4 regions of the Streptomyces sp. NPDC015125 genome follow, and region 4 is predicted to be linked to each of the others. Evidence: riboswitches for the same ligand, from Rfam matches in the RefSeq annotation. Region 4 holds a riboswitch; each other region holds the start of a gene.

Region 1 (7,065 bases), on a different contig from region 4:
GCGTCAGATCCCCCACCGCCAGCAACGCCGGCAGCTGCTCCACCGTCCGGGCGCTGGCGATGGGAGCCGCGACGGTGGGCTGGGCGGCGAGCCAGGCGAGGGCGACGGTGGCCTGCTCGGCTTCGTGGGCCGCGGCGACGGTGTCGAGGGCCTGGAGGACGCGCTGCCCGCGGTCGGTGTCCGCATACTTGAGCGCGCCGCCGGAGCGGGCGCTGTCGACGGTGGTTCCCGGGCGGTACTTGCCGGTCAGGAAGCCGGAGGCGAGGGCGTAATACGGGACCGCGGCCAGGCCGTGGCGGGCGGCTGTGTCGGCGAGTTCGCCCTCGTAGGTGTCCCGGGAGACCAAGTTGTAGTGCGGCTGGAGGGCGACGTAGCGGGCCAGGCCCTCACGGGCGGAGAAGGCGAGGGACTCCTCCAGGCGCTTCGCCGAGATGTTGGACGCGGCGATCTCGCGGACCTTGCCGGCCCGGACGAGGTCGTCGAGGGCGGTGAGGAATTCCCCGACCTCGACCGATTCGTCGTCGTAGTGGGTGTAGTAGAGGTCGATGTAGTCGGTGCGCAGACGGGAGAGGGAGAGATCGACCGCGGACTTGATGGTGGCGGCGGACAGACCCTTGAAGTCCGGGTGGGCACCGACCTTGGTGGCGATGACGACATCGGAGCGGTTGCCGCGGGAGGCCAGCCAGTTGCCGAGGACGGTCTCGGATTCGCCGCCCTTGTTGCCGGGGACCCAGGCCGAGTAGACGTCGGCGGTGTCGATGAAGTTGCCGCCACCCGCGACGTAGGCATCGAGCACGGCGAAGGATTCGCTCTCGTCGGCCGTCCAGCCGAAGACGTTGCCGCCAAGCGACAGCGGGGAGACGGAGAGCGAGCCGAGGGACTGACGATTTCGGGGGGTGTGTGTCGCAGTCATGTGTGGTGGCAACGTCGAGGGGAGCGGAGTTATTCCTTCCGCTCCCCCCGACGCTCCCGGCGCCCCGCGACGCCCCCGGACACCCCTCGGAAGCCAACTTCCGTCCTACATACGCCCATTGAGGCCGCCGGCCGTGCCTCGCGCGTCAAGGCCGCGCGTCACAAGCTGAAGACCATGCGTCACACCTTGATGCCGTGATCGCGCAGCCACGGCATGGGGTCTATCGGATCGCCGCCGTCGGGGCGCACCTCCAGGTGGAGGTGCGGGCCGGTGACATTGCCGGTGGCGCCGACGCGGCCGATGACATCGCCTGTGTTGACCTTGCCGGAGGTCTTCACCATCGAGGACAGATGGCAGAACCAGAGTTCGGTGCCGTCGTCGAGGGTGAGGACGATGCGGTAGCCGTACGAGCCGGCCCAGCCGGCCTGGGTGATGGTGCCGGAGTGCACGGCCTTGACGGGGGTGCCGGTCGGCGCGGCGAAGTCCTGTCCGGTGTGGTCCGCCGCCCAGCGGTCGCCGGCCTGGCCGAAACTCGCGGTGAGGGTGAACGAGGAGACGGGAGCGATGAAGTTCTTCGCCAGCTTGGCGAGGCGGGCGGCCTCCGCCTTCTGACGGGCCGCTGCTTCGGCCTCGCGCTTGGCCTCCAACTCCGCCGCCTTCTTGGCTGCTGCGGCCTTTTCGGCCGACTTCTGGTGGGCGTCGGCTGCCTTCGCGGCCGTCTGGAAGGCGGTGTGTTCGGCGGCCTCGCGGGCCTCCTGGTCGGCGGCGCCCTGCTGCGCGTCGGCCTGCTGGAGGATGCGGCTGCGCAGTGCCTCGCCGGCGTCCGCACCCGAGTCCGAGGCCGTGCCCGCACCCGAGTCCGAGGCCGTGCCCACGCCCGAGTCCGAGGCCGAAGCCGTGCCCGCATCCGAAGCCGCGCCCGAGTCCGTGCCCTCGTCCGAGTCCGTGCCCTCGTCCGATATGAGATCACCGACGCCGGGAAGCGACTTGGCGTCCGGCAGCTTGTCGGCGAGGTCGTCGGCCATTCCGCCGACGTCGGGCATCGAGATCGCCACCGGGGGGCGGCCCTCGGCCGTGGCCATGCCGCCGGCACCGACCGCCGCGATGACGCCGACGCCCAGGACCGTGCCACCGCGGGCGAGTCCGCCGCCACGCTGCTTGGCCACCCGGTGCTTGCCGCGGACCGAGCGGACGGAATCCTCGGTGGGATTCCATTCCTCCCACGGTCCGTCGTTGATGTTGTCCGCATCACCGGGGCCCGGGAAGGCACCTCGGTCATCGAGGTCGTAGGCGGACGGACCCTCGGGGGCAGGCCTGTTGGACGCCACGGGGGCGCTCTCCTTTCCTTCCTTCTCGCCTACCGGGTTAGCTGACGGGTTCGGAGCAGGAAGGTCTCCTACGGGCGCCCGCTGGCGGAGAGCGTCCGATTCACCCCAAGGAAGTGGTTCCCCGGTTCCCTTGGTGCAGTTCGAGGTGCTGGAGGTGCGTGAAAAGCGCGTGCGGGATTCGGCGTCGGCGCGCGGTGCCGCCTCTTGCGACGGCTGGGACGACCGCGCTGCGTTATCGGACAGTAATAGAGATCGCAGTCGAATTCCAAGCCTTCCCGGGATTTCGTAGCGGCTTCGCAAGAGCTTTGGCGTGGACTTTTTCGTCCAGTACGGCCACAAACCGGGCGAGTTGACCGTCCACTCCTAAACGATCTCGCGGCGATTGTGCACCAGTCGTTATGCGGAGGGGTGCCCCTCGGTCACGGAACGTGAGAGCAGTAACGTCGGATCATGGCCGTCAACGTCGGGAACACCGGGAACACCCGTCACGTCGAGCGCGCCGTTGTCGGCACCTGGGGGTTGGCGGAGCGGTACCGGGAGTTCTCCTGGCGTCAAGCGCGGGGGCGGTCCGCGGCGCATGAAGAGCTGAGCGCGCGAATCAGCCAGGACCCGGAGTTCTGCGATCTGCTGTCGGGGTCGCTGCCGGCCGGCGGCGCTCAGCAGCCGGACCTTCTGCTCGCCGCCGTCCGCTATCTCGACGGCCCGCACGCCGAGCTGGGACCGCGCGGCGACATGGCGTACGGCCGCTGGCGCGAGTGGACGGTACGGCACTGGGACGAGGTGCGTGCGGTGATCATGCAGCGCTCGTCGCGGACCGATGAGCCGGCCCACTGCGCGACGCTGCTGCCGCTGCTCGCCCGCCTGCCGCAGCCGCTGGCACTGCTGGAGGTCGGCACGTCGGCGGGCCTGTGTCTGCATCCCGACCGCTACCGCTACCGCTACCTGCACCGGTACGAGGACGACGGGGGAGAGTGCGCGGGCGGCCCCCTCCGAGGCGGCACCCTTCTCACCGAGGCAGAGGCAGGGGCGCCGGAGAGTCCGCTGGTGCTGGAGTGCCGTACGGAGTGGACGGCCGACGAGCTGCCCGGCCGGGACCGGATGCCGCGGATCGCCTGGCGGGCCGGTATCGGCCTCGATCCGCTCGACCCGGCCGACGAACCGGACGATCTGCGCTGGCTGCAGGCGCTCGTTTGGCCGGGCGACGAGGAGCGGGCGGCGCGGCTGTCCGCGGCCGTCGAGGCGGTGCGGCCGGCGCCGCGGCCACGACTCGTGCGCGGCGATCTGCTCCACGAGCTGCCCGCGCTCGCCGCCGAGGCACCACCCGAGGCGACGCTGGTCATCTTTCACAGCGCCGCGCTGGCCTGCCTCGCGCCCGCCCGCCGCGAGGAGTTCGCGCATCTCGTACGGTCGCTGCTGCGCGGACGGCCCGGCGGCGGACACTGGATCTCCCACGAGCACCACTCCGTCCTGCCCTGGATCTCCGCGCCGGCGCACCGTTCGCCGCGCCCGGATGACGCGCTGCTGACCCTTGCCCTGGACGAGCGTCCGGTCGCGCTCACCGGTCCGCGCGGCGAAAGCCTGCACCGGCTCCCGGGGGCGGAGGACGTGCTGCCGGAGAGGGCATGACGAGCCGTGCCAGGGGCCTGAGCGCCGCCCCCGTGATCGAGGAGGACGTGCCAGAGGCCTACGCCCCCTGCGCCCCCTACGCCCTCATCGGCCGCTGCACCGCCAACAGGGCCATATCGTCGGCCGGTGCGCCGCCCGTATGCCGCGCGACATCCTCGACGAGGGTGTCCAGGAGGGCGTCCGGCCCCGGGAAGCGCCGGCCGCGCAGTCTGCTCGCCGGTTGGTAGAAGCGGCCCAGCAGGTCCCTGGCCTCGGTCACCCCGTCGGTGAAGAACAGCAGCAGGGCGCCGGCCGGGAAGAACGTCTCGTCCGACCGGTCCGGCCAGCTCGCCACCTCGCTCATGCCCAGCGGCAGCGCCGGCACCGCGGGCACCAGCTCACGCAGCCCGCCGTCCAGGGTGAGCAGCAGCGGGGACGGATGGCCGCGGTTGAGCACGCGCAGCACGGACTGCCCGTTGGCGGGGATTTCGGCGAGGACGGCGGTGGTGAACCCCTCGAACTGGTCGAGCCCCGCGCGCCGTCCGCCCTCGCGTTGCAGCGCCCGCTCCAGCCGGCCCGCCACCGCCTCCAACGTCGTCTCCTGCTCCGCCGCCTCGCGGAAGGCACCGACGACGATCACCGCGGCCTCCACCGCCTCCAGCCCCTTGCCCCGTACGTCGCCGACGATCAGCCGTACGCCGTGCGGGGTGTCCTGCACCGCATAGAGGTCGCCGCCGATCCGGGCATCCGCCCGCGCACCGACGTAGCGGGCGGCGACGGCGAGGCCGGCGAGCTGTTCGGGTGGCGTCGGCAGTACGGCGCGCTGGGCGGCCTCCGAGATGTCCCGTACGGACGCCAGATGGGCATCGCTCCTCCGGGCGAACCGGTTGAGGCCGAGGGCCAGCAGGGCGACCACGAAGACCATGGCGCTCTCCGCCGCGGACTCCTGGTAGTCCTCAAGGGCGCCGCGGTAGGTGACGGCCCAGATCTCGCCGAGCACGGCGGCCAGGGCCGTGAGCGCGGTGCTGCGCAGGGAGGAGAGCGACGCGGCGATCAGCGGGGCGGCGCAGAAGAAGGGGGCGGCGGTGTAGCCGGCCGGCGTGGCGATGCCGACGGCGAGGCCGCCGGCGATCAGAAGGGCGGGAAGCCGGCGCACCAGGTGGCGGCCGGACAGCTTCGGCCGCCGGCCACGGCGCACCTGCCGTCCCCCGTCGTCCTTGGGGGGCGCTTCGTCTTGGAGCATCCGCACCGGCCTCTTCCCACTCCCGCCCGTCCGTACGAGCACCGTGGTGGCGGCCGCGTCGACGTCCCCAGCGTTTCCGCTACGGCGCCGGGCGGCGAATCGTCGGGGGCCGGACGGGTCACGGCGCCGCCGGCCCCCGCACAAGACCGCTCCCTTCGGGGCCACTTGTGCGCCCTCGGCTGAGCGCCCGCGGCGCCCCGCCCACACGAAAGGCCCGGACCGCATGGGGTCCGGGCCTCGGGGCGCTCCTCAGCAGGCCGGACGGCTCTGCCGTCCTCTTCTGGTGGGCCATCAGGGGCTCGAACCCTGAACCAATGGATTAAAAGTCCACTGCTCTGCCAATTGAGCTAATGGCCCGCACCGAGCAGCATAGCCCGAGGATGTGCCGCAGCCCGAAGGCATTAGGGATCGGGCTGCCCGGAAGGGTGCCACGGAGCCCGTCGGCGAACCGGACCGGGCCCCTGTCCACCCCTCAACGCACAGGGCCCGTACGGGACTTGAGTCCGTACGGGCCCTGCGGATCAGCGTGTGCGATCAACGCGTGTGATCAACGTGTGTGATCAGCCGTTGCGCTTCCAGCGCGGCTTGTCGTCACGGCGGCCGCCGGAGCCGGTCGTGGCGCCACGGTGGTCGTCACGGCGGCCGTACGGACGGTCGCCGCCACCGGAGCGGTGGCCACCGGAGGCCGGACGGCCACCGGAACGGTCGTCACGGTTGAACGGACGGTCGCCGCCACCGGAGCGGTAGCCGCCGGAGGACGGACGGCCACCGGAACGGTCGTCACGGTTGAACGGGCGGCTCGGACGGTCGCCGCGGTCGCGGTTGAAGCCACCGCCGGAGCGGTCGTCACGACGGTCGAAGGAACGGCCACCGGAACGGTCGTCACGACGGTCGCGGTTGAAACCACCACCCGAGCGGTCATCGCGACGGTCACGGTCGAAAGAACGGCCACCGGAACGGTCATCGCGACGGTCGCGGTTGAAACCACCACCCGAGCGGTCATCGCGACGGTCACGGTCGAAAGAACGGCCACCCGAGCGGTCGTCACGACGGTCGAAGGAACGGCCACCGGAACGGTCGTCACGACGGTCGCGGTTGAAACCACCACCGGAACGGTCATCGCGACGGTCACGGTCGAAAGAACGGCCACCCGAGCGGTCGTCACGACGGTCGCGGCGCTCGAAGTTGCCCCGGTCGTCGCGGCGCTCGTCCGACGCTCCGGCCTGGGCCGGTACGGCGGCCTCGGCGGCGGCCTCGGCCTCGGCGGTGACGGCTGCGGCGGCAAGCGCCTCGGCCGGGTCCTCGCCCCGCTCACGGGCGGCGCGGGCGGTCAGCCGGTCGGCCTCCTCGCGCAGCTCGGAGGCGCGGCGCTGCAGACGCTCCAGCTCGCGGGTGACCTCGGCCACCTCGCGCTCGGCCTGCTTGGCGGAGTTGTTCGCACCGTCGGCCTGGACCTCGGTGAGCGAGCGCGCACCGGTGATGCGGGCGACGTCCTCGTCGAAGGCACCGGAGCCGCCGACGATGTGGCGCGAGGCGTCCACGCCCGCGTCCTCCATCAGGCGGAAGATCTGGCGGCGCTGGTGCGGCAGCGACAGCGAGACGACGGTGCCGGACTGGCCGGCGCGGGCGGTACGGCCCGAGCGGTGCAGGTAGTCCTTGTGGTCACCGGCGGGGTCGACGTTCAGGACCAGGTCGATGCCGTCGACGTGGATACCGCGGGCGGCGACGTCGGTGGCGACCAGCGCGTTGACGTAGCCGTCCTTGAAGTCCGCGAGCACCCGGGTCCGCGCGCCCTGCGTCATACCGCCGTGCAGCGCGTCGGCCTTCACGCCGGACTCGACGAGCTGCTCGGCGATGCGGTCCGCACCCAGCTGCGTACGGACGAAGATGATGGTGCGGCCCTTGCGGGCGGCGATGGCGGCGGTGACCGGCGCCTTGTCCTTCGGCTTCACGACGAGGACGTGGTGGGTCATGGT
Region 2 (7,065 bases), on a different contig from region 4:
CTTCCCAGTGGGTCGGGTACGCGTGGTCCGGCGGCTTCTGCATGCGGACAGCGTACGACCGGCCACCGACAACCGGCTCGGCGCGCGTACGCTCGGGGTGCGGGGCAGGCTGAGGATGCCGTAGGGACGTACGCTCCGGTCGACCTGCCGGACCTCCCTTGGGGAGCCCCATGGCCGCAAAAGGCCAGGACAAAGGGCTGCCCGGCACTCCCGGCAGCGTGAGAGACTGGTCTAGACAACAGTCACGACTTTGAAGGGCAACACCATGGCAGAGCGCCGCGTCAATGTCGGTTGGGCCGAGGGCCTGCACGCCCGCCCCGCGTCGATCTTCGTCCGTGCGGCCACCGCCTCCGGCGTTCCGATGACGATCGCCAAGGCTGATGGCAACCCCGTCAACGCGGCCTCCATGCTCGCGGTCCTGGGCCTGGGCGCCCAGGGCGGTGAGGAGATCGTGCTGGCCTCCGACGCCGAGGGCGCCGAAGCGGCACTCGACCGTCTGGCCAAGCTCGTCGCCGAGGGTCTCGAGGAGCTCCCCGAGACCGTCTGAGTCCCCAGAGCTTCTGCTGCTGCGGCCCCGCCGCGGCGACCGGTGACCGGTCGCCGCGGCGGGGCCGTTTCGCTGTGCCGGGACCTTCGTCGCACGGGGACCCTCGCCGTACCGGAAGCTTCGCCCCACCGGAAGCCGGCTGTACCGGAATCCGTTCGCTGCGCCCGGGATATCGGTGCGCGCGCTCGCGACCGAGCCCGTACGGGCATGACCGACCGCGACCCGGACGCAGAATTTCCGGATACCCGGATGCCCCGATATCAAAAACGGTGCCTTGATATCGAGGACGCAAAGAAGCGGGCGCTATTCCATGCCTCCGGTGCCGCACATATGACAGCGCGTATGGCAGCACAAATACACACGGAAGGTGGGCGGGGACGAAAACGCAATCCCGTACCCCGAAGCCCATTCCGCACTTCTTTGTATACGGGGCGATTGTTAAGGGCGGGCGCGGGCCGTGTTGACGGGCGGTTTCGGATCCCTCACCTCTGCCTTGGCGGGGCGACGGAGCCGGTACACCGGGAGGGAGCGCTCGACATGAGCCGCCATCAGGGCGCGGGCCCGTTCCGCATCCCCCCGGGCCACCGCGTCCAGGACCGCACCGTGTTCGTCCCACGACTCCCCTGTACGGGCGGGCAGTTCCACGATGTACACCCACTCGATCTTGCGCCGCAGCTGGGTCAGCAGCGCCGTCAGACTGGGGCTGCCGGCCGCCTGGGCCAGCGTCTCGTGGAACCATCCGTCCAGTTGGCGCAGATCCGCTGGACTGCCGTGACGGGCCCGCTCTCGGCCGAGCCGTACCAGGCCGCGGAGCACTTTGAGGTGGGCCGGGCTACGGCGGGCGGCCGCGCGGGCGGCGCCCAGCGGCTCCAACAGGGCGCGGACGTCGAGGAGATCGGCGGCCTCCTGGTCGGTGAGCTCGGCGACGCAGGCGCCCGCGTGGTGGCGGGTGGTGACAAACCCTTCGGACTGCAGGGTCCGCAGCGCTTCACGGACCGGCACCCTGGAGACGCCGTACCGGGCCGCAAGGATTTCTTCGATCAGCCGGCTCCCCGGCGCCAGCGCACCGGAGACGATGTCATCGCGAATCGCCGTGCACACCGCATGAGCGGAAATATGGCCTCGCATCTTCCGTGCCTCCGCCGTAATCCCCTGGAAACGCCGCCGGTCGGCGACTTTTCCGTGACTCTATTCGACCGGAACGCCTTTCCGGCGGACTCCGGTTATTCATGGAAATTTTTTGGCCGGAAGTTGGCGGGGGCGCGGCGTATCCCCTGCACACCGACCGCGGCGCCGGATACGCCGAAGCCCCGGCCGTGGAGCCGGGGCTTCGGGCGGATGCTCGTGCGGCGCGGGCCCCTGGAGGCGCGCAACCGGACGGGGCGGGAGATCAGACGTTGACGCCGTGCGAGCGCAGGTACGCGACCGGGTCGATGTCCGAGCCGTAGTCGGCGCCGGTACGGGCCTCGAAGTGCAGATGCGGGCCGGTGGCGTTGCCGGTGGCACCGGAGAGGCCGATCTGCTGGCCCGGGGTGACGTGCTGGCCGACCGAGACGCCGAGCGACGAGAGGTGACCGTACTGGGTGTACGTACCGTCGCTCATCTTGATCACGATGTTGTTGCCGTACGAGCCGCCCCAGCCTGCCTCGACGACGGTGCCCGTGCCGACGGCGTGAACGGAGGTGCCGGAGGCTGCGTGGAAGTCGATGCCGGTGTGGCTGCCCGAGGACCACAGGCCGCTGGAGGCCTTGTACGAGGTGGACACGTAGGAGTCCGCCACGGGGGCTACGAAGGTGTTGAGGCGCTTGCGCTCCGCCTCGCGGGCGGCGCGCTCCTTGGCCTTGCGCGCGGCCTCGACGCGCCGCTTGGCCTCCTCGGCCTGCTTCTTGGCCACGGCCTCGGCCTTCGCCTTCGCCGCCGCGGCCTCCGCTTCGGCCTGCTGCGCGTCGGCCTGGGCCGCGACGTGGTTGGCGAGCTCGTCACCGAGCACGACGGCCTGCTGCAGACCGGTGTCGTGGGTGCGGGCCTCGTCCGTGGCCGCCAGCGCCGGCGAGGCCACGGAGGCGACCACACCGCCGGCCGCGAGGGTGGCTATGCCGGCGATGTTGCGGGTCGTCCGAACGGGGCGGCTCGTACGACGGTGCTTCCCGGTGGCACGGATGAACGCCATGTACTGGCTTGTCCTTTCCCTCCTTCTCGCCTACCGGGTTAGCTGACGGGTTCGGAGCAGGAAGGTCTCCTACGGGCTCCTCCGGAGGGGAGTCCGATTCACCCCAAGGGACTCTGGGTCCCCGGCTCCCCTGGCTCGCGCCGTACGGGGACTCGGCGATGACTGTCCGGTGCCACGGTTGTGGCGGACTTGTGACGAACAGCCGGACCGACGCTAAACGGGGCAACTTTCAATCGGCAAACAGAACCGCTTTTTTGTGCGGGATGCCACAAGAACCGAGGCGCCGGCCGCAACAAACCGGACATACGGCAACTCCCGCGGCAGACCATCGCCACGGGAGTTGCTTTGTCGATATGTGACCTTCCGTCACATGAGGAAATTAGCCGCTGACGACCGTCACCTCACCGATGCCCAGCGCCTTGACGGGCTCGGCGATCTGCGCCGCATCGCCCACCAGGACCGTCACCAGCCGGTCCACGGGGAAGGCGTTGACGGCCGCCGCAGTCGCCTCGACCGTGCCGGTCTCCGCGAGGCGGACGTACAACTGCGCCTGGAAGTCGTCCGGCAGGTGCTGCTCGACCTGATCGGCGAGGGTGCCCGCGACGGCTGCCGCGGTCTCGTACTTCAGCGGCGCGACCCCGACGAGGTTCTGTACGGCGACGTCCCGCTCGTCGTCCGTCAGCCCCTCTGCCGCAAGGGTGCGCAGCACGTTCCACAGGTCGTCGAGCGCCGGGACGGTGGAGGCGGTGTCGACCGACCCGCTGATGGCGAGCAGCGAGGCACCCGTGGCCCCCTCGGGGGACGTGGGAGCGGTGGAGCGAAGCACCTGGCCGAAGGCGCGCACCCCGTAGGTGTAACCCTTCTCCTCGCGCAGAACACGGTCCAGACGGGAGGTGAGGGTGCCGCCCAGGCAGTACGTGCCGAGGACCTGTGCGGGCCACACCCGGTCGTGCCGGTCGGCACCGATACGCCCGATGAGCAGCTGCGTCTGGACGGCGCCGGGGCGGTCCACGATCACCACACGGCCGGTGTCGTCGCCGACGATCGGCGAGGCCTTCAGCGGCTCGGCCGTCGAGCCGCTCCACGCGCCGAGCGTCTCGGCGAGCGCGGCGTCCAGGTCGACCCCGGTGAAGTCACCGACGATGACGGCAGTGGCCGTGGCGGGCCGTACGTGGGCGTCGTAGAAGGCGCGGACGGCCGCGGCGTCGACGCGTCCGACGGTCTCCTCGGTGCCCTGGCGCGGCCGTGACATACGGGACGTGGCCGGGAAGAGCTCCTTGGACAGTGCCATCGCCGCACGCCGGGCCGGGTTGGCGAGCTCGTGCGGGATCTCGTCGAGACGGTTGCGCACCAGCCGCTCGACCTCGCTCTCCGGGAAGGCGGGCGCGCGCAGCGCGTCGGCGAGCAGACCGAGCGCACGCGGCAGCCGGGACGCCGGCACCTCGAGGGAGACCCGTACGCCGGGGTGGTCGGCGTGCGCGTCCAGGGTGGCGCCGCAGCGCTCCAGCTCGGCGGCGAACTCCTCCGCGTCGTGCTTGTCGGTGCCCTCGGACAGGGCACGCGCCATGATCGTGGCGACGCCGTCCAGGCCCTCGGGTTCGGCCTCCAGCGGAGCGACGAGGTTGATCTCGACGGCGACGACCTGCTGGCCGGGGCGGTGGCTGGTCAGGAGGGTGAGCCCGTTGGGCAGTTGGCTGCGGTCGGGGGCCGGGAAGGCCCACGGCCTGGGCGCGCCGCCCTGGGGCTGCGGGTGAAAGTCCATGCTGCTCACGGGGGAATCGGCGTGGGTGGTGGCGTCGCTCACTGGTCCGCCTCCCCTTCCTCGGTCTCGGCGGCGTCGGTCGGCTCGGTGGGCTCGTAGACGAGCACCGCGCGGTTGTCGGGGCGCAGCCGGGCCTTGGCGACCGCCTGCACCTCCTCTGGAGTGATGTCCAGAACGCGCCGCACGGCGGTCAGCGCCAGCTGCGGGTCGCCGAACAGGACGGCGAAGCGGCACAGTTCGTCGGCGCGGCCGCTGACCGTGGCCAGCCGGTCCAGCCATTCGCGCTCCAGCTGGGCCTGTGCCCGCTCCATCTCCTCGGGGGTCGGGCCCTCGGCGGCGAAGCGGGCCAGCTCCTCGTCGACCGCGCGCTCGATGCCGGGGACCTCCACGCCGCCGGACGTCTTCACGTCCAGCCAGCCCAGCGAGGGTGCGCCGGCCAGCCGCAGCAGGCCGAAGCCGGCCGCCACGGCGCTGCGGTCACGGCGCACCAGCCGGTTGTACAGGCGGGAGGACTCGCCGCCGCCCAGTACGGTCAGCGCGAGGTCGGCGGCGTCCGCCTCACGGGTGCCGTCGTGCGGCAGACGGTAGGCCGCCATCAGCGCCCGGGCGGGCACGTCCTCCTCGACGACTTCGCGCAGCTCGCCGCCGATGACGTCGGGAAGGGTGCCGTCCCGCGGCGGCTGCTTGCCGTCGTGCGCGGGGATCGAGCCGAAGTACTTCTCGACCCAGGCCAGCGTCTGCTCGGGGTCGATGTCGCCCACGATCGACAGGACGACGTTGTTGGGCGCGTAGTACGTCCGGAAGAACGCCCGCGCGTCCTCCAGGGAGGCAGCGTCCAGATCGGCCATCGACCCGATGGGCGTGTGGTGGTACGGGTGGCCCTCGGGGTACGCCATGGCCGTCAGCTTCTCGAAGGCCGTGCCGTAGGGGACGTTGTCGTAGCGCTGGCGGCGCTCGTTCTTGACGACGTCGCGCTGGTTCTCCATGGACTCGTCGTCGAGCGCGGTCAGCAGCGAGCCCATCCGGTCGGCCTCCAGCCAGAGCGCGAGCTCCAGCTCGTGGGCGGGCATGGTCTCGAAGTAGTTGGTGCGCTCGAAGCTCGTGGTGCCGTTGAGCGAACCGCCAGCGCCCTGCACCAGCTCGAAGTGTCCGTTGCCCTTCACCTGCGCGGAGCCCTGGAACATCAGGTGCTCGAAGAGGTGAGCCAGGCCCGTACGGCCCTTGACCTCGTGGCGGGAGCCGACGTCGTACCAGAGGCAGACCGCTGCGACCGGGGTCAGGTGGTCTTCGGAGAGCACCACGCGCAGGCCATTGGCCAGCCGGTGCTCGGTCGCTGTCAGGCCGCCGGAGCCGGCTTGTTCTGTGGCCGTGTGACCCATGGGCATGTACGTCCCTTCGATCCGCTTGCGAGGAAGTTCTGTCACTGTATGCAAGCGCGTCGGCATCTGGCGAAGTCACGGGGCGGCCGGCCCCGGACGTGCGCCGTGCGCGACCCCGCAGGAGCCGAAGGGGGAGTCGCGGTCGGCGTTGTCAGTGGCGCGGTCCACAATGGTCCGCGTCAGACTCAGACATACTCGCGGGTCGATCCCTCAGCTGGTTGACCCGACTGGTTGACCGTTGTTCGATGTCGCCTTCCCGGCATCGGCAGTAGACGCAGCAGAAGGAGCCGCAGCCGCGATGGCCCGCCGCAGCACGAAGACCCCGCCGCCGGACGACTTCGAGGAGAGGATCCTCGACATCGACGTCGTCGACGAGATGCAGGGTTCCTTCCTCGAGTACGCGTATTCGGTCATCTACTCGCGCGCCCTGCCGGACGCCCGGGACGGTCTCAAGCCCGTGCACCGCCGCATCCTGTACCAGATGAACGAGATGGGGCTCCGACCCGATCGCGGTTACGTCAAGTGCGCCCGCGTCGTCGGCGAGGTGATGGGTAAGCTCCATCCGCACGGCGACGCGTCGATCTACGACGCTCTGGTGCGCATGGCGCAGCCGTTCTCGATGCGGCTGCCGCTCGTCGACGGCCACGGCAACTTCGGTTCGCTGGGCAATGACGACCCGCCCGCCGCGATGCGGTACACCGAGTGCCGGATGGCGTCCGCGACGTCCCTGATGACGGAGTCCATCGACGAGGACACCGTCGACTTCACGCCGAACTACGACGGCCAGGAGCAGGAACCGGTCGCCCTCCCTGCCGCGTATCCGAACCTCCTGGTCAACGGCACGTCCGGCATCGCCGTCGGTATGGCGACGAACATGCCGCCGCACAACCTGGGCGAGGTCATCGCCGCGGCCCGCCATCTGATCAAGCATCCGAACGCCGATCTCGACACCCTGATGCGCTTCGTGCCGGGTCCGGACCTGCCGACGGGCGGCCGGATCGTGGGCCTCGGCGGCGTACGGGACGCGTACGAAAAGGGCCGCGGCACGTTCAAGATCCGCGCGACGGTCACGGTGGAGAACGTCACCGCCCGCCGCAAGGGCCTGGTCGTCACCGAACTCCCCTTCACGGTCGGCCCCGAGAAGGTCATCTCCAAGATCAAGGACCTGGTCGGTTCGAAGAAGCTCCAGGGCATCGCGGACGTCAAG
Region 3 (7,065 bases), on a different contig from region 4:
GCAGGACCCGGCCGCGTACGCGTCTCCCGCCTACGACACGGCGGCCGCATACGAGAACGCCGCATACGAAGCCACGGCCTACGGGCACGGCGGGTACGACACCGGGAGCTACCCCACCGGCACGTATGACACCGGGAGTTACGCCACCGGCGCATACGAGACCTCCGGCGTATACGAGGCCTCCGGCGGCTTCGGGACCGCCGGCCGGCAGGCCACCGCCCTCCAGGAAACCGCGCTCGAAGAGACCGCCCGCCAGGAGACCGCGAGCTACGAGGCCACGGCGATCTGGCCGACCACGGACCGGAACCTGATCGCCGGCATCCCGGCCCAGGCCGGCCCGCCCCCGACCGACACCGTCCACTGGGACACCACCGTTTGGGGCGAAACCCCGCACTTCGACACCGGTCGGCCCGCCACCGGTCAGGGCGACACCGGGCAGCTCGACGTCCATCAGCTCGACACCGGGCAGCTCGACGTGAGCCAGCTCGACACCCAGCAGTTTGCCGCCCAGCAGTTTGCCGCCGACGGCTTCGAGACCGACGTTTTCGAGGCCGGCCGGCCCGAGACCCACGGCGGCTCCCCCGGTGCGGGCGGTCGCTCCGACGGCGGCACCGACACCGGCGATGCCGCTGCCGTGGCGGACGCCATGACGCAGGCCATGCCGGTCACCGCCGCGGCCCCCACCGCGCGGCGGGTCGCCGGGCCGGACGCCGGAAAGGCCGTCCGTGGCCGCGGCCGGAAGCGCCCGGTGAAGCGGTCGGCACTGCTGACCGTCGCCGTCCCCTCGGTCGCCGCCATGGGCGTGTGCGCCGTGGCCGCCGCGTCCGTCACCGGATTCACCGGGGACGACAAGAGCGAGGCGACCGCCCAGGCCGCGCCCGACGCGGGCGCCGTCAAACCGTCCGCGGCCAACAACAAGCTCGACACCCAGCTCGCCGGGCTCAGCGCCAGCGCCGACGACTTCCGCGACCGGGCCAGCCGCACCCAGGAGCGGATCGACCTCAAGGAGCGCCAGGCAGAGGCGCGGGTGCGCAAGGCGAAGGAGGCGGCGCGCAAAGAGGCCATGCGCCCCAAGTTCGTCCTGCCGGTCACCCAGCACGGGCTGAGCGCCACCTTCGGCCAGGCCGGGGTGAACTGGATGTCCGTGCACACCGGCATCGACTTCCCGGTCAGCTACGGCACCCCCGTGATGTCCGCCACCGACGGCACCATCCGCACCCAGTGGAACTCCGCCTACGGGAATATGGCGATCGTGACCGCGCCCGACGGCACCGAGACGTGGTACTGCCATCTGAGCAGCACCAAGATCCGATCCGGGTCGGTCAAGGCCGGTGAGCAGATTGCCTATTCGGGTAATTCCGGCAACTCCACGGGACCGCATCTGCACTTCGAGGTGCGCCCCGGCGGCGGCGCGGCGGTCGACCCGCAGCCGTGGCTGCGCGATCACGGCCTCAACCCGAACTGAAGCGCGGCCTCCACCCGCACCGACCGCGTTCCACCGTGCCGCCGTGCCGCCGTTCTCCCGTGCTGCCGTTCCGCCGGGTGACGATCCCCGTCACCCGGCCCGCGCGGCTCCCCGTTACAGCTTCTCCACCGGCGCATACCGCAGCAGCAGCCGCTTCGGCTTCTCGCCGCCGAAGTCGATGGTCGCCTCGGCGTTGTCGCCGCTGCCCTTGACGCCGACGACCGTGCCGAGCCCGAAGCTGTCGTGGGTGACCCGGTCGCCGATGGTCAGCGGGACGACCGGACGGTCGCCGGCGCGACGGGTCGCGAAGCCGCTCGGGCCCTTGGCGCGCGCCGACGAGAACGTGGAGCCGAAGCCGCCTCCTCCGCCGCCGCCTGCCGACATGCCGCCCATCGACGCGGACGGCGTCGCCGGGCCCGTACGCTTCCACTCCAGGTAGTCGACCGGGATCTCCTCCAGGAACCTGGAGGGCGGGTTGTACGAGGGCTGCCCCCAGGCGCTGCGCATCGTCGAGCGGGTGACGTAGAGCCGCTCGCGGGCGCGGGTGATGCCGACGTAGGCGAGGCGTCGCTCCTCCTCCAACTCCTTGGTCTGGCCCAGCGAGCGCATATGCGGGAAGACGCCGTCCTCCAGGCCGGTCAGGAAGACGGTCGGGAATTCCAGGCCCTTGGCGGTGTGCAGCGTCATGAGGGTGATCACGCCGCTGCCCTCCTCGTCCTCGTCCGGGATCTGGTCGGAGTCGGCGACCAGCGCGACCTGCTCCAGGAAGTCGGAGAGCGTGCCGGGGCCCGGGGCGGCAGCCCCCGATGTCGCAGCTTCGCCGCGGTCCTGCTCGAACTCCAGGGCCACGGCGGCGAGTTCCTGGAGGTTCTCGATCCGGGTCTCGTCCTGCGGGTCGGTGGAGGCCTGGAGTTCGGCGAGGTAGCCCGTGCGCTCCAGGACCGCTTCCAGGATCGTGGCGGGGCCGGCACCGGACTCGACGATGGTGCGCAGCTCCTCCATGAGGACGTTGAAGCGCTTGACGGCGTTGGCGGAGCGGGCCGCCATGCCGTACGCCTCGTCGACCCGGCTCAGCGCCTGCGGGAAGGTGATCTTCTCGCGCAGCGACAGGGCGTCGATCATCGCCTCGGCGCGGTCGCCGATGCCGCGCTTGGGGACGTTCAGGATGCGGCGGAGCGGGACGGTGTCCTCGGGGTTGCTGAGCACCCGCAGATAGGCGAGGACATCGCGGACCTCCTTGCGCTCGTAGAAACGCACCCCTCCGACGACCTTGTAGGGCAGCCCGACCCGGATGAAGATCTCTTCGAAGACCCGGGACTGGGCGTTGGTGCGGTAGAACACCGCGACGTCGCCGGCCTTGGCGTCACCGGCGTCGGTCAGCCGGTCGATCTCGTCGGCGACGAACTGCGCCTCGTCGTGCTCGGTGTCGGCGACATAGCCGGTGATCTTGGGGCCGGCGCCGGCGTCCGTCCAGAGGTTCTTGGGGCGGCGGTTCTCGTTGCGTTCGATGACGGCATTGGCGGCGGACAGGATCGTCTGCGAGGAGCGGTAGTTCTGCTCCAGCAGGATCGTGGTCGCGTCCGGGTAGTCCTCCTCGAACTGGAGGATGTTGCGGATCGTGGCGCCGCGGAAGGCGTAGATCGACTGGTCGGCGTCACCGACGACGCACAGCTCGGCGGCGGATTCGGCGGGGCCGACCAGCTCGCGGACGAGGGTGTACTGGGCGTGGTTGGTGTCCTGGTACTCGTCGACGAGGACGTGGCGGAAGCGGCGGCGGTAGTGCTCGGCGACATCCGGGAAGGCCTGGAGCAGATTGACCGTCGTCATGATGATGTCGTCGAAGTCCAGGGCGTTGGCCTCGCGCAGCCGGGCCTGGTACATGGCATACGCCTCGGCCAAGGTCTTCTCGAAACCATCGGCAGCCGTCCCTGCGAAGGTCTCCTCGTCGATGAGCTCGTTCTTGAGGTTGGAGATCTTCGCGCTGAAGGACTTGGGCGGGTAGCGCTTGGGGTCCAGGTCCAGATCGCGGCAGACCAGGGCCATCAGGCGCTTGGAGTCGGCGGCGTCGTAGATCGAGAAGGAGGAGGTGAAGCCCAGCTTCTTGGACTCGCGGCGCAGGATGCGGACGCAGGCGCTGTGGAAGGTGGAGACCCACATGGCGTTGGCGCGCGGGCCGACGAGCTCCTCGACGCGCTCCTTCATCTCGCCGGCGGCCTTGTTCGTGAACGTGATCGCGAGGATCTGGCCGGGGTGGACATGGCGCTCGGCGAGCAGATGCGCGATGCGGTGGGTCAGCACCCGGGTCTTGCCGGAGCCGGCACCGGCGACGATCAGCAGCGGGCCGCCGGTGTGCACCACGGCGGCCTTCTGCTCGTCGTTGAGCCCCTCCAGCAGCGTCGCCGGGTCGAGGGCGGGACGGGCGGCGCCGTCGCGGTAGTACGCCTCTCTGGGCGGAGGCGCGTCGAACTTCCCGCCGAAGAGGTCGGCGGGGATCTCCTCCGGGGCCGGGCCGTGCTCGTCCTCGGGAGGGGGAGGGTGCTCCTCCTCTCCCTTGTGGCCGAGGTCCGCCAGGAAGCTGTCGTCAAAGAGGCTGCTCATCGCCCACCGAGTCTAGGCCGCCGCACTGACAGCCCGCGGCCCAGTAGCCGATCGCGGCCCGCTTTCGGAGCGGCCGTGGCACCGCGGCAGGTCAGGGGGCCGGGGTCGGCACAGATCGGTCGGCGGCTCGTCTACCCGAATCAGACATCTGCCACAACAACCCCCGCATCGCGTTCAGGTCACAAAAAGGTTTCGGGCATATCGAACATCAGCCTTCACAGGAGCCACACGAGTTGGCTAACGTCCTCGCTCAGGCAGCCCGCCTCCCCGTGGACGACAGCGTCCGCACGGGCCGCCCACGCCGAGTCCGGCCCTGCCTCAGGCACCCGGAGCCGGGGACCCACCAGCACCACCGGGGTGAATCGATCCGGACAGCCGTCGCCAGCGGACATCCGGACCGTAGGGCAAGCCTTCCGTCAGCGACACCGCCCGAACCCGACAGCTAACCCGGTAGGCGGTCCACGGAAGGAGTCGCCGGCCTTGGCGTCGCATCGCAAGCCGCGCACCAGCATTCTCACCTCACCCGGAGGACGCCGTACGGCGGTCGGGCTCACCACCGCCGCCCTCGCCTCGGCCACGCTGCTCTCGCAGTCCGCCGACGCGGCCCCCCGGGCGCCCAAGCCCAGCATCGAAGAGGTCAAGCAGAAGGTCGACGGCCTCTACCACCAGGCCGAGGTGGCCACCCAGAAGTACAACGCCGCCAAGGAGCACGCCGACGACCAGCGCGACCGCGTCGACGGGCTGCTCGACGCCGCTGCCGAGCGGGCCGAGAAGATGAACGAGGCCCGGCGGCGGCTGGGCACCTTCGCCGCGGCGCAGTACCGCAGCGGCGGCATGAACCCGACGGCACAGCTGATGCTCGCCAAGGACCCGCAGCAGTTCTTCGACCGCAGCCACCTCATGGAGCGGCTGACCGGGCGACAGAAGGAGGCTGTCTCCGACTACCAGGAGCAGCAGGCCGCGGCCGCCCGGCAGCGGGCGGAGGCCACCCACGACCTGGAGCGGCTGCAGACGTCGCAGGCCGCGCTCAAGGAGTCCAAGCAGTCCGTCCAGCAGAAGCTGGCCGAGGCCCGGCAGCTGCTGTCCGAGCTGACCGCACAGGAGAAGGCGCGGCTGGCGGAACTGGAGCGCCAGAAGGAGGCGGCGGCCAAGCGCAAGGCCGAGGAGGAGGCCCGCAAGCAGCAGGAGCGCGAGCGCCAGCGGCAGCACGACGGGGGCGGCCCGTCCGGCGGTCAGACCGGTGGCGGCGCCGACAACGGCGGCTCGACCGGCGGTTCGTCCTCCGCCCAGGCCGGGAAGGCGCTCGCCTTCGCCCGCTCCCAGATGGGCAAGCCGTACGTATGGGGCGCGACCGGACCCAGCTCCTACGACTGCTCGGGGCTGACCCAGGCGGCGTGGAAGGCGGCCGGCGTCACACTGCCGCGGACCACCTGGGACCAGGTCAAGACCGGCCAGCGGGTCGCCACCAAGGACCTCAAGCCCGGTGACCTGGTCTTCTTCTATGACGACATCAGCCATGTGGGCATGTACATAGGCGGCGGCAAGATGATCCACGCCCCGCACCCGGGCGCCAACGTCCGGGAGGAGTCGATCTACTACATGCCGATCTACGGGAGCGTCCGCCCGGGCTGAGGCCCGGCCCCCGCTCCCCCGTCGGACCACCCCCCACGGCCACCCCCCACACGCCACCGCGCGGCCGTCGCCTCCGGACGAGGAGTGCGATGACCGCGCGGTGTGCCGTGGAGGAGCCTGTGCGCCGCCGCCCGAAGCCCTGTTTCCGGGGAGCCCGCCGTTCCGCTCAGGTCCAGAGCACGGCGATGAAGATGTTGGCCACCGTCAGCGCACCGACCGCACCGAAGAGCGGCGGGGCGATCTTCTCCTCGTCCCGCTTGACGTAGACCAGCGCCAGGATGACCACCAGAACGGCCATCTTGATGGCGAGCTTGACGGTGTTGAGGCTGTGACCCTCGGCCTGGTTGAGGCCGACCAGCACGATGCCGGTGACCAGCATCGTCAGCGCGCCGTGCAGCATCGCCGGCACAAAGCGGGCGGTGCCCGCGCCCATCGCCTTCATCTGGGTCAGAAAGCCGCCCAGCAGGGAGGCGATGCCGATGATGTGCAGGCCGACGAAGAGATTGATTACTACGTCCATAGTGCTGGATCGTAGCCGCCGCATAGCACGGCCCTTCCGGCAGGGCGCCCACAATCGCCGCTTCGGTCAGGCCGGGCCCGGTCCCGGCCGTGCGGCCGTGGCGGCATGGTCACCCGCGCGCCGACCGCGGTCGAAAGCGAACAATCCCGGGCAAGCGGACTCATCACCGTGACACCCAGGCTTAGCGTCCTCCTCCAGGCGGTCGACTCCCCGCCCTCGCCGGCCTCCCACCGGCGTCCTGTCGGCCGCCCCGCCGTGAGGTGCGGCGGTGGTCCGTTCCCTCGTGACGGACCGCCGCCGGGCCCACGGGCACCAAGGGAAGGAAGTGACGGCCACCGTGGCCTCGCACCGCAAGCCCCGGCAGCATCCGCTCGCCGCGCTCACCGGCGGCTCACGCAGCGCACGCACCGCCCGCACGGCCGCCACCCTGGCCCTGGCCGGTGCCGCCACCGCCACCGGCTTCACTCCGGCGGAAGGCGCCCCCGTCGCCGCTGTTGTCGACGGCACCGGCCAGGCCGCGCACCGGCTCACCCCCGACCGGGTCAAAGACCGGGTCAACGCGCTGTACCAGGAGGCAGAGGTGGCCACGCAGAGCTACAACGGCGCGAAGGAAGCCGCCGGCGCCGCACGCGAGGAGCTGAGCCGGCTGCAGGACGAGGCGGCCCGCAGAACCGCGGAACTGAACGCCGCCCGCAGCGAACTGGGCACCCTGGCCGCGAGCCAGTACCGCTCCGGCGGCGTCGACCCGACCGTACGGCTGCTGCTGTCCGCGGACCCGCAGCGCTATCTGGACGGCGCCGCGGTCCTGGAGCGTACGGGCAGCCACCAGGCGACCGCGGTGGCCGGATAC
Region 4 (7,065 bases):
GCCGCGGCGATATCGGCCTTCATGGCGCTGATCTGCCCCGGGGTCGGCGGGTCGCTGATCTCACCGCCGTGCACCAGGTGCCGTTCGGTCATCCGTACACAGCCGACGTCCACCGAGCGCGCGGCGCGGACGGAGTCGGCGCCGAGCACGAACTCCGTCGAGCCGCCGCCGATGTCGACCATCAGGAAGGGCCGCTTGAGATCCGCGCGGCCGGTGAGCTCCTTGGTGGCGCCGATGAAGGAGAACTCCGCCTCCTGGTCGCCGGTGATCACCTCGGGCTCCACGCCCAGGATGTCCCGCACGCCGCGGACGAAGTCCTCACGGTTCTCCGCGTCCCGGGAGGCGGAGGTCGCCACGAAGCGGATCTGCTCCGCGCCCAGCCCCTTGATCACTGCGGCGTACTCGCGGCAGACCGCGAAGGTGCGCTCCAGCGCCTCGGGGGCCAGCCGCCCGGTGCGGTCCACGTCCTGTCCCAGCCGGACGATCTCCATCCGGCGGTCGAGGTCCTTCAGCTCACCCGCCGCCCCCGGGCCGACGGCGCCATCGGGCACCGTGACGTCCGCGACCAGCAGCCGGAGGGAGTTCGTACCGCAGTCGATGGCGGCGACCCGCTTCACTTGGCGTCTCCTTCGGCAGCGTCCTGGGCTCCGGGGGCGTCCGGGCCGTCACAGGTGTCCTGGCAGGGGGTCACGCACGGCCCCTTCTTCCACCACTCCGGCAGCATCGCCAGGGCCTCGTCGCCGAGCGGGTTGACGCCCGGCCCGGCGGCCAGCGAATGGCCGACGAGGACATGCAGGCACTTGACCCGGTCGGGCATACCGCCCGCGCTCGGGAAGCCCTGCAGCACCTCGATGGCGTCCCGCCGCCGGATGTAGTCCTCGTGGGCGGCCCGGTAGGCGGCGGCCAGCGCAGGGTCGGCCGCCAGCCGCTCGGTCATCTCCTTCATCACGCCGTTCGCCTCCAGCGTGCCGATCGCGGAGGCCGCGCGCGGGCAGGTGAGGTAATAGAGCGTGGGGAAGGGCGTGCCGTCCTCCAGGCGCGGCGCCGTCTCGACGACATCCGGCTGCCCGCAGGGGCAGCGGTGCGCGATGGCGCGCAGGCCGCGCGGCGGGCGGCCGAGCTGTTCCCGGAAGGCGGCGATGTCCGCGTCGGTGGGCTCGGTGGGCTCGGTCTGGGGCGGGGGGGTGTCCATGTGCGCTTTCGGTGAGGTGAGTGGTGAGGTGGCGGCGGGGCGGGCCGTCCGGCCCCGACACTACGGGCTGCCGTCCGGCGGCGGTACGGGCAGCCGGGGGCTACCGCCGGTCGGCCGCGTCGACGGTGTCCCACAGATTCTCGTACCAGGGGCGCTGCGCCGCTTGCGGCCCCTTCGGTGCGGAGCCGGTGCCGGAGCCGTCCTGGACGATATAGCCGGTCTCGCCCGGCATGACGTAGTGCAGATGCCGGCGGGCCTGCTGGCGTACGTAGTCGGGGTCCTGCCAGCGGGCCCTCTGCTCGCGCAGCCGGTCGAGGGCGGCGCCCGCGTCCTGGGCCTTGCGGCGCTGGTCGGCGATGTCGGAGCGCTGGGAGACGTACTGCCTTATCGGGTACGCGAGGGCGACCACCAGGGAGCACATCACCAGCGCCAGCAGGGCGGCGCGGCCGGTGAGGCGGTTGCGGCGGGGCGGGCGGGCTCGGTAGACGCGGGCGGCGGCCTGCTCGCCGAGCGCCTTGAGTCGGGTCGCGGTCGAGAACCGGTCCGCGGGCACGTCGTCTCCCCTTCACTGACGGACGCCTGACTGCTTCAAGCAGGCACGTCCCCGGCAACGGTACGGGACCGTCGCCGGGGACGTACGGGGTGCTGGGCGGTTGTCTCGCCCGATCGGCCCCCTGCCCCGGTCGGGCGGGCAGCGGGCCGTCTGCGGTCAGCTGCCGTGGCGGAACCGCGGGAAGGCGGAGCGGCCGGCGTAGACCGCGGCGTCGTCGAGGATCTCCTCGATGCGCAGCAGCTGGTTGTACTTGGCGACGCGCTCGGAGCGGGCCGGGGCGCCGGTCTTGATCTGGCCGCAGTTGGTGGCGACGGCGAGGTCGGCGATGGTGACGTCCTCGGTCTCGCCGGAGCGGTGCGACATCATGCACTTGAAGCCGTTGCGCTGGGCCAGCTCGACGGCGTCCAGGGTCTCGGTCAGCGAGCCGATCTGGTTGACCTTCACCAGCAGCGCGTTGGCGGAGCCCTCCTCGATACCGCGGGCGAGGCGCTCGGGGTTGGTGACGAACAGGTCGTCGCCGACGAGCTGGACCTTGGCGCCGAGCTTGTCGGTGATGACCTTCCAGCCGGCCCAGTCGTCCTCGAACAGCGGGTCCTCGATGGAGACCAGCGGGTAGGCCGCCACCAGCTCCTCGTAGTACTCGGTCATCTCGGCGGCCGAGCGGTCCTTGCCCTCGAACTGGTACTTGCCGTCCTTGTAGAACTCGGAGGCGGCGACGTCCAGCGCCAGCGCGATGTCCTGGCCGGGGGCGTAACCGGCCTGCTTGACGGCCTCCAGGATGAGGTCGAGGGCCTCGCGGTTGGAGCCCAGGTTCGGGGCGAAGCCGCCCTCGTCACCGAGGCCGGTGGACAGCCCGCGCTCCTTCAGGACCTTCTTGAGGGTGTGGTAGACCTCGGCGCCCCAGCGCAGCGCCTCGGAGAAGGACTCCGCGCCGATCGGGGCGATCATGAACTCCTGGATGTCCACGTTGGAGTCGGCGTGCGAGCCGCCGTTCAGGATGTTCATCATCGGGACGGGCAGGACGTGCGCGTTCGGGCCACCGAGGTAGCGGAACAGCGGGAGGTCGCTGGCCTCGGAGGCGGCGTGCGCGACGGCGAGGGAGACGCCGAGGATGGCGTTGGCGCCGAGCGAGCCCTTGTTGTCGGTGGCGTCCAGGTCGAACATGGCCTGGTCGATCAGCCGCTGCTCGGTGGCGTCGTAGCCGACGAGCTCCGGGCCGATCTGCTCGATGACGGCCAGGACGGCCTTCTCCACGCCCTTGCCCAGGTAGCGGTTCGGGTCGCCGTCACGAAGCTCGATGGCCTCGAAGGCGCCGGTGGAGGCGCCGGACGGCACGGCGGCACGGCCGGTGCTGCCGTCGTCGAGGCCGACCTCGACCTCGACCGTGGGATTACCTCGCGAGTCGAGAATTTCGCGGGCTACGACGACGTCGATCGACGGCACGTTGTCTCCTTCGTGGGTGTCTGGCGTTCTGCGCACGAGCCTAACGGCCCCGGGTGCGTCCGCCTGCCCTTGGCCCGCTCCGTGGGACGGAACGGGCCGGAAAACTTCCCAAAGGCCCAGTTCTCGGGACATTTGAGGGCACTATTCACTGAACGGGAAAAAACCTGGAACGTAGCCGGTCACCGGCGTGCGGCCGCCTCGGCTGCGGCGGCCCGGTCACGGCACCGGACAGGAGAAACCCCGCCGCGACGCGCTGGGGGGAAGGGCGCGCCGGGCGGGGCGGTCTCACGGAGGAAGTGGTCTCACCGAGGAGGGGGGCCCGCCGCTCGAACCCGCCCGGTCCCGGTGAGAGGGGACTCAGACGTTGAGCTTCTGACCCGGGAAGATCAGGTTCGGGTTGCCGCCGATGACCGACTTGTTGGCCTTGTAGACGGACTTCCAGTCGGTGCCGTGCGCCTTGGCGATCTTGGCGAGGGTGTCGCCCGCCTTGACGGTGTAGTTGCCGTGGCCCATGGACTTGCGCTCGGTCGAGCGCGAGGCGTGCTGCTCGGGGGCGGCCGGGGCCTTCTTCGTCTCGGCCTTGGCGGAGCCCTGGTCCTGCTGGGGCGCGGACTTGGTCTGCGCGGAGCCGGAGGTGTCGACGTCGGCGGCGGGGCCACCGGAGGTCAGGTTGCCGGCACCGGCACAGGACCAGGCGCCCGGACCCTGGATGGCGAGGAGCTTCTCGGCGGCGGCGATCTGCTGGGACTTGCTGGCCAGGTCGGCACGCGCGGCGTACTTGGTGCCGCCGGCGGCGGCCCAGCTGGAGTTGGAGAACTGCAGGCCACCGTAGTAGCCGTTACCGGTGTTGATCGACCAGTTGCCGCCGGACTCGCACTGGGCGACCTTGTCCCAGGTGGAGACGGAGGCGGCGGAGGCGGAGGTGGCGCCCATCAGCGGGACGGCCACGGCAGCACCGGCGATGCCGGCGAGGGTGGCGACGCGGACGGCCTTGGACGGACGACGGTGCTTGCCCTTGATGATCAGCATGGTTGGTTCGTTTCCTCACCGACGCCTACGAGGTGAGCTGTCGGGTTCGGGCTGTGAGAATCGCCCGGCCGCGTGCGCGTGGCGCACGTGGCTTCACCCCAAGCCGGTTGACCCGCTTTCACGGGTGGGGCCGGCACTTACCTTGGGTCCCCCGCTCCTGCCTTCGGCGCTTGCGCGTCAACTGCCTCCGATCACCGGCAGGATTCGGCGTGTGATCAAAGGGCCCGCTTTGGCGAGCGGTCCTGACGTTAAGCAGTAATGGCCTTGGGGTTCAAACCCCACCATCTGAACCAAGTTGACCGTTTTTGATCACGAGAAGGTCACATACCCGCAGGTGAACCCCGGTTTGCCGAGGCGGCACACACCGGGGTCCACCACAGTCAACGAGACCCTTGTCTCACTTTCCCAAAAGCGGGCGAAGGGCGGCGAATTACCCCGCGTTGTGCCCGAGATCGAGCAGTTGGCCCGGCTTGATCAGGTCCGCGTCGGAGCCGATGACGTCCTCGTTGCGGTCATAGAGGGCGGCCCAGCCGCCGGACAGCCGGTGGGCCGCCGCGATGGCTGACAGCGTGTCACCCGGGCGCACGGTGTAGTCGCCATCGGCCGCCGGGCCGGTGCGCTCGGCGTCACCACGCGAGGCATGCCGGCCCCCGGAGGACCTGCCGCCGTCGTCGGCACCCCCGTCGCCCGCGCCGCCGCGGTGCTTGCCCTTCGCGGGCGTCTCCCGCGGCGTGCCGGTGGTGTCCGTACGGCTGCCACCGTCGGACGGACCGGCGGACGAGTCATCGGACGGCTCATCGGACCGCGACGGGTCGTCGGACGGATCGGCGGACCGCGACGGGTCGTCGGCCCGGTCGCCCGGCGTTGCCGGGTCGGAGGCCTCGTCGCCGGGCTCGTGCGTCCCGGCGGAGTCCGAGGCATCGGGCGAAGGCGTCGGGTCGGACGGCTCGTCGCCGGTCCCGTCGTGCGTCCCGGCGGAGTCCGAACCGCCAGGGGTGCCGGACTGGCCGGACGTGTCCCAGGGGTCCGACGAGCCGTCGGCGTCCGACGGGTCGGGCGAGGGAGTGGCGGTGCTGCCCGGGTCGACCTCCGGCGCCTGGCCGCCCTTGGTCAGACCGGCGCTCACCGCACAGCTCGACCAGACGTCCGGACCGCGGTGGTCGAGGATCGACTCGGCCACCGCGATCTGCTGGGAGCGGCTGGCGAGGTCGGGGCGCGAGGCATAAGCCGAGCCGCCGTAGCTGTCCCACATCTCCTGGGTGAGCTGCAGCCCGCCGTAGTAGCTGTTGCCCGAAGCCGCGCTCCAGACGCCGCCGGTCTCACACTGGGCGACCTTGTCCCAGGTCGCGGTGTCGGCGGCGTGAGCGCCACTCGCGGCGAGCAGCGGCAGGGCGAAACCTGCGCCGGTCACTCCCGCCGTGACAAAGATGGCCGGTGCCTGGCGGGGTCGACGATGTCGGCCGTTCCCGGAACGCATGCGGATGCCTTTCGCGCGGCGGTTGAGTTGTACGACGAGCTCTGCGAGCTGCTCGACGGGTACCCGCCCGGCCGACGCGCACGAGGCGCACCGTTACACCGGTCCCCCACATCACCGCTTCGGCCGATCGGGTGAAGCCCGTCGATCGTCGGTGGAAAGGTAGCCGGGGTCACGGGTAGTCACAAGTCGGTGTAGTGCAGATCACGCGAAGGTCACGCGCCTGACTCTCTGTCACTTCTGACCTTGTTGCTGGTCAGGGCGTTCGGGCGGGAACTCCACCGGCAGCGACCGCAGTCCGCGCATGATGAGCCCGCCGCGCCAGCGCAAGGCGTCCGGTTCCACGGCGAGCCGGAGGTCCGGGAGCCGGGTCAGCAGCGTCGCCAGAGCGGTCTGTCCTTCGAGCCGGGCGAGCGGCGCACCCAGGCAGTAGTGGATGCCGTGCCCGTACCCCAGGTGCTGGTTGTCACGACGGGTCAGATCCAGGACATCCGGCTCGGCGAAGCGTGCCGGATCGCGGTCGGCGGCGGCCAGCACCACCAGGACCGGGTCGCCCTTCGCGATCCGCTGTCCGCCCAAGGTCAGCTCCTGCGTCGCGAACCGCCAGGTCGCCAGCTCCACGGGGCCGTCGTAACGGAGCAGTTCCTCGATGCCGGTGGTGAGCAGATCGGTGTCGCCCGCCGTGATCGACTTCTGCAGCAGCTCGCGCTGGGCCGGGTGGCGCAGCAGCGCATAGAGGCCGTTACCGATCAAGTTCACGGTCGTCTCAAAACCGGCAAACAGCAGGATGAAGGCCATCGCGGTGACCTCGTTCTCGGTGAGGTGCTCGCCGTGGTCCGAGGCCCGGATCAGACCGGAGATCAGATCCTCGTCCGCCTCCGCGGTGTCGCCGAGGGACTCGCGCTTGCGGTGGATCAGCTCGGCGAGATAGCCGCGCATCTTCTTCACGGACCGGGCGACACCGCCGCGCGGGCCCCCGCCGTGCCGGATCATCATGCCCGCCCAGTCGCGGAAGTCGTCCTGGTCCTCGCGCGGCACCCCCAGCAGATCGCAGATCGCGTAGATGGGCAGCGGGAAGGCGAACTCATGGATGAGGTCGGCCTCGCCCTTCGCCGCGAACCGGTCGATGAGGTGATCGGTCAGCTCCTGGACGCGCGGGGCGAAGGCGGCCACCCGGCGCGGGGTGAAGGCCTTCGAGACCAGCCGGCGCAGCCGGGTGTGGTCCGGGGGGTCGATATTGAGCAGATGGGTCATCAGGTTGGCGCTGCGCTCACCGGGGATGCCGACCTTGCCCTTGCCGTGCGCGGCCTCGCTGTGGTGCACCGGGTTCTTCGACAGCCGGCCGTCGGCGAGCGCCTGCCGTGCCTCGGTGTA

Evidence for each region. Region 4 has a riboswitch for cyclic di-AMP ahead of ACF088_RS37285 (transglycosylase family protein). Riboswitches for the same ligand answer to the same signal wherever they lie in the genome.
Region 1: linked by a shared signal. The riboswitch ahead of ACF088_RS34775 (peptidoglycan DD-metalloendopeptidase family protein) and the one ahead of ACF088_RS37285 (transglycosylase family protein) in region 4 are both predicted to bind cyclic di-AMP.
Region 2: linked by a shared signal. The riboswitch ahead of ACF088_RS32260 (M23 family metallopeptidase) and the one ahead of ACF088_RS37285 (transglycosylase family protein) in region 4 are both predicted to bind cyclic di-AMP.
Region 3: linked by a shared signal. The riboswitch ahead of ACF088_RS04755 (NlpC/P60 family protein) and the one ahead of ACF088_RS37285 (transglycosylase family protein) in region 4 are both predicted to bind cyclic di-AMP.

Annotation. Positions count from the first base shown of each region.
Region 1 is NZ_JBIBVF010000025.1:22,268-29,332, forward strand. Features, by position in the region: gene ACF088_RS34770 (aldo/keto reductase) at 1-913, opposite strand, end outside; gene ACF088_RS34775 (peptidoglycan DD-metalloendopeptidase family protein) at 1,093-2,241, opposite strand; cyclic di-AMP (ydaO/yuaA leader) riboswitch at 2,253-2,408, opposite strand; gene ACF088_RS34780 (DUF2332 family protein) at 2,692-3,867, shown strand; gene ACF088_RS34785 (PP2C family protein-serine/threonine phosphatase) at 3,944-5,089, opposite strand; tRNA gene ACF088_RS34790 (tRNA-Lys) at 5,371-5,446, opposite strand; gene ACF088_RS34795 (DEAD/DEAH box helicase) at 5,650-7,065, opposite strand, start outside.
Region 2 is NZ_JBIBVF010000021.1:117,172-124,236, reverse strand. Features, by position in the region: gene ACF088_RS32275 (GNAT family N-acetyltransferase) at 1-43, opposite strand, end outside; gene ACF088_RS32270 (HPr family phosphocarrier protein) at 266-547, shown strand; gene ACF088_RS32265 (GntR family transcriptional regulator) at 986-1,675, opposite strand; gene ACF088_RS32260 (M23 family metallopeptidase) at 1,938-2,717, opposite strand; cyclic di-AMP (ydaO/yuaA leader) riboswitch at 2,730-2,885, opposite strand; gene ACF088_RS32255 (M16 family metallopeptidase) at 3,097-4,479, opposite strand; gene ACF088_RS32250 (M16 family metallopeptidase) at 4,518-5,858, opposite strand; gene ACF088_RS32245 (DNA topoisomerase (ATP-hydrolyzing) subunit A) at 6,157-7,065, shown strand, end outside.
Region 3 is NZ_JBIBVF010000001.1:1,080,365-1,087,429, forward strand. Features, by position in the region: gene ACF088_RS04745 (peptidoglycan DD-metalloendopeptidase family protein) at 1-1,465, shown strand, start outside; gene pcrA (DNA helicase PcrA) at 1,580-4,063, opposite strand; cyclic di-AMP (ydaO/yuaA leader) riboswitch at 4,353-4,536, shown strand; gene ACF088_RS04755 (NlpC/P60 family protein) at 4,544-5,695, shown strand; gene ACF088_RS04760 (hypothetical protein) at 5,862-6,215, opposite strand; gene ACF088_RS04765 (NlpC/P60 family protein) at 6,541-7,065, shown strand, end outside.
Region 4 is NZ_JBIBVF010000029.1:11,414-18,478, reverse strand. Features, by position in the region: gene ACF088_RS37305 (exopolyphosphatase) at 1-617, opposite strand, end outside; gene ACF088_RS37300 (DUF501 domain-containing protein) at 614-1,192, opposite strand; gene ACF088_RS37295 (septum formation initiator family protein) at 1,293-1,745, opposite strand; gene eno (phosphopyruvate hydratase) at 1,902-3,188, opposite strand; gene ACF088_RS37285 (transglycosylase family protein) at 3,546-4,217, opposite strand; cyclic di-AMP (ydaO/yuaA leader) riboswitch at 4,225-4,437, opposite strand; gene ACF088_RS37280 (transglycosylase family protein) at 4,648-5,628, opposite strand; gene ACF088_RS37275 (cytochrome P450) at 5,926-7,065, opposite strand, start outside.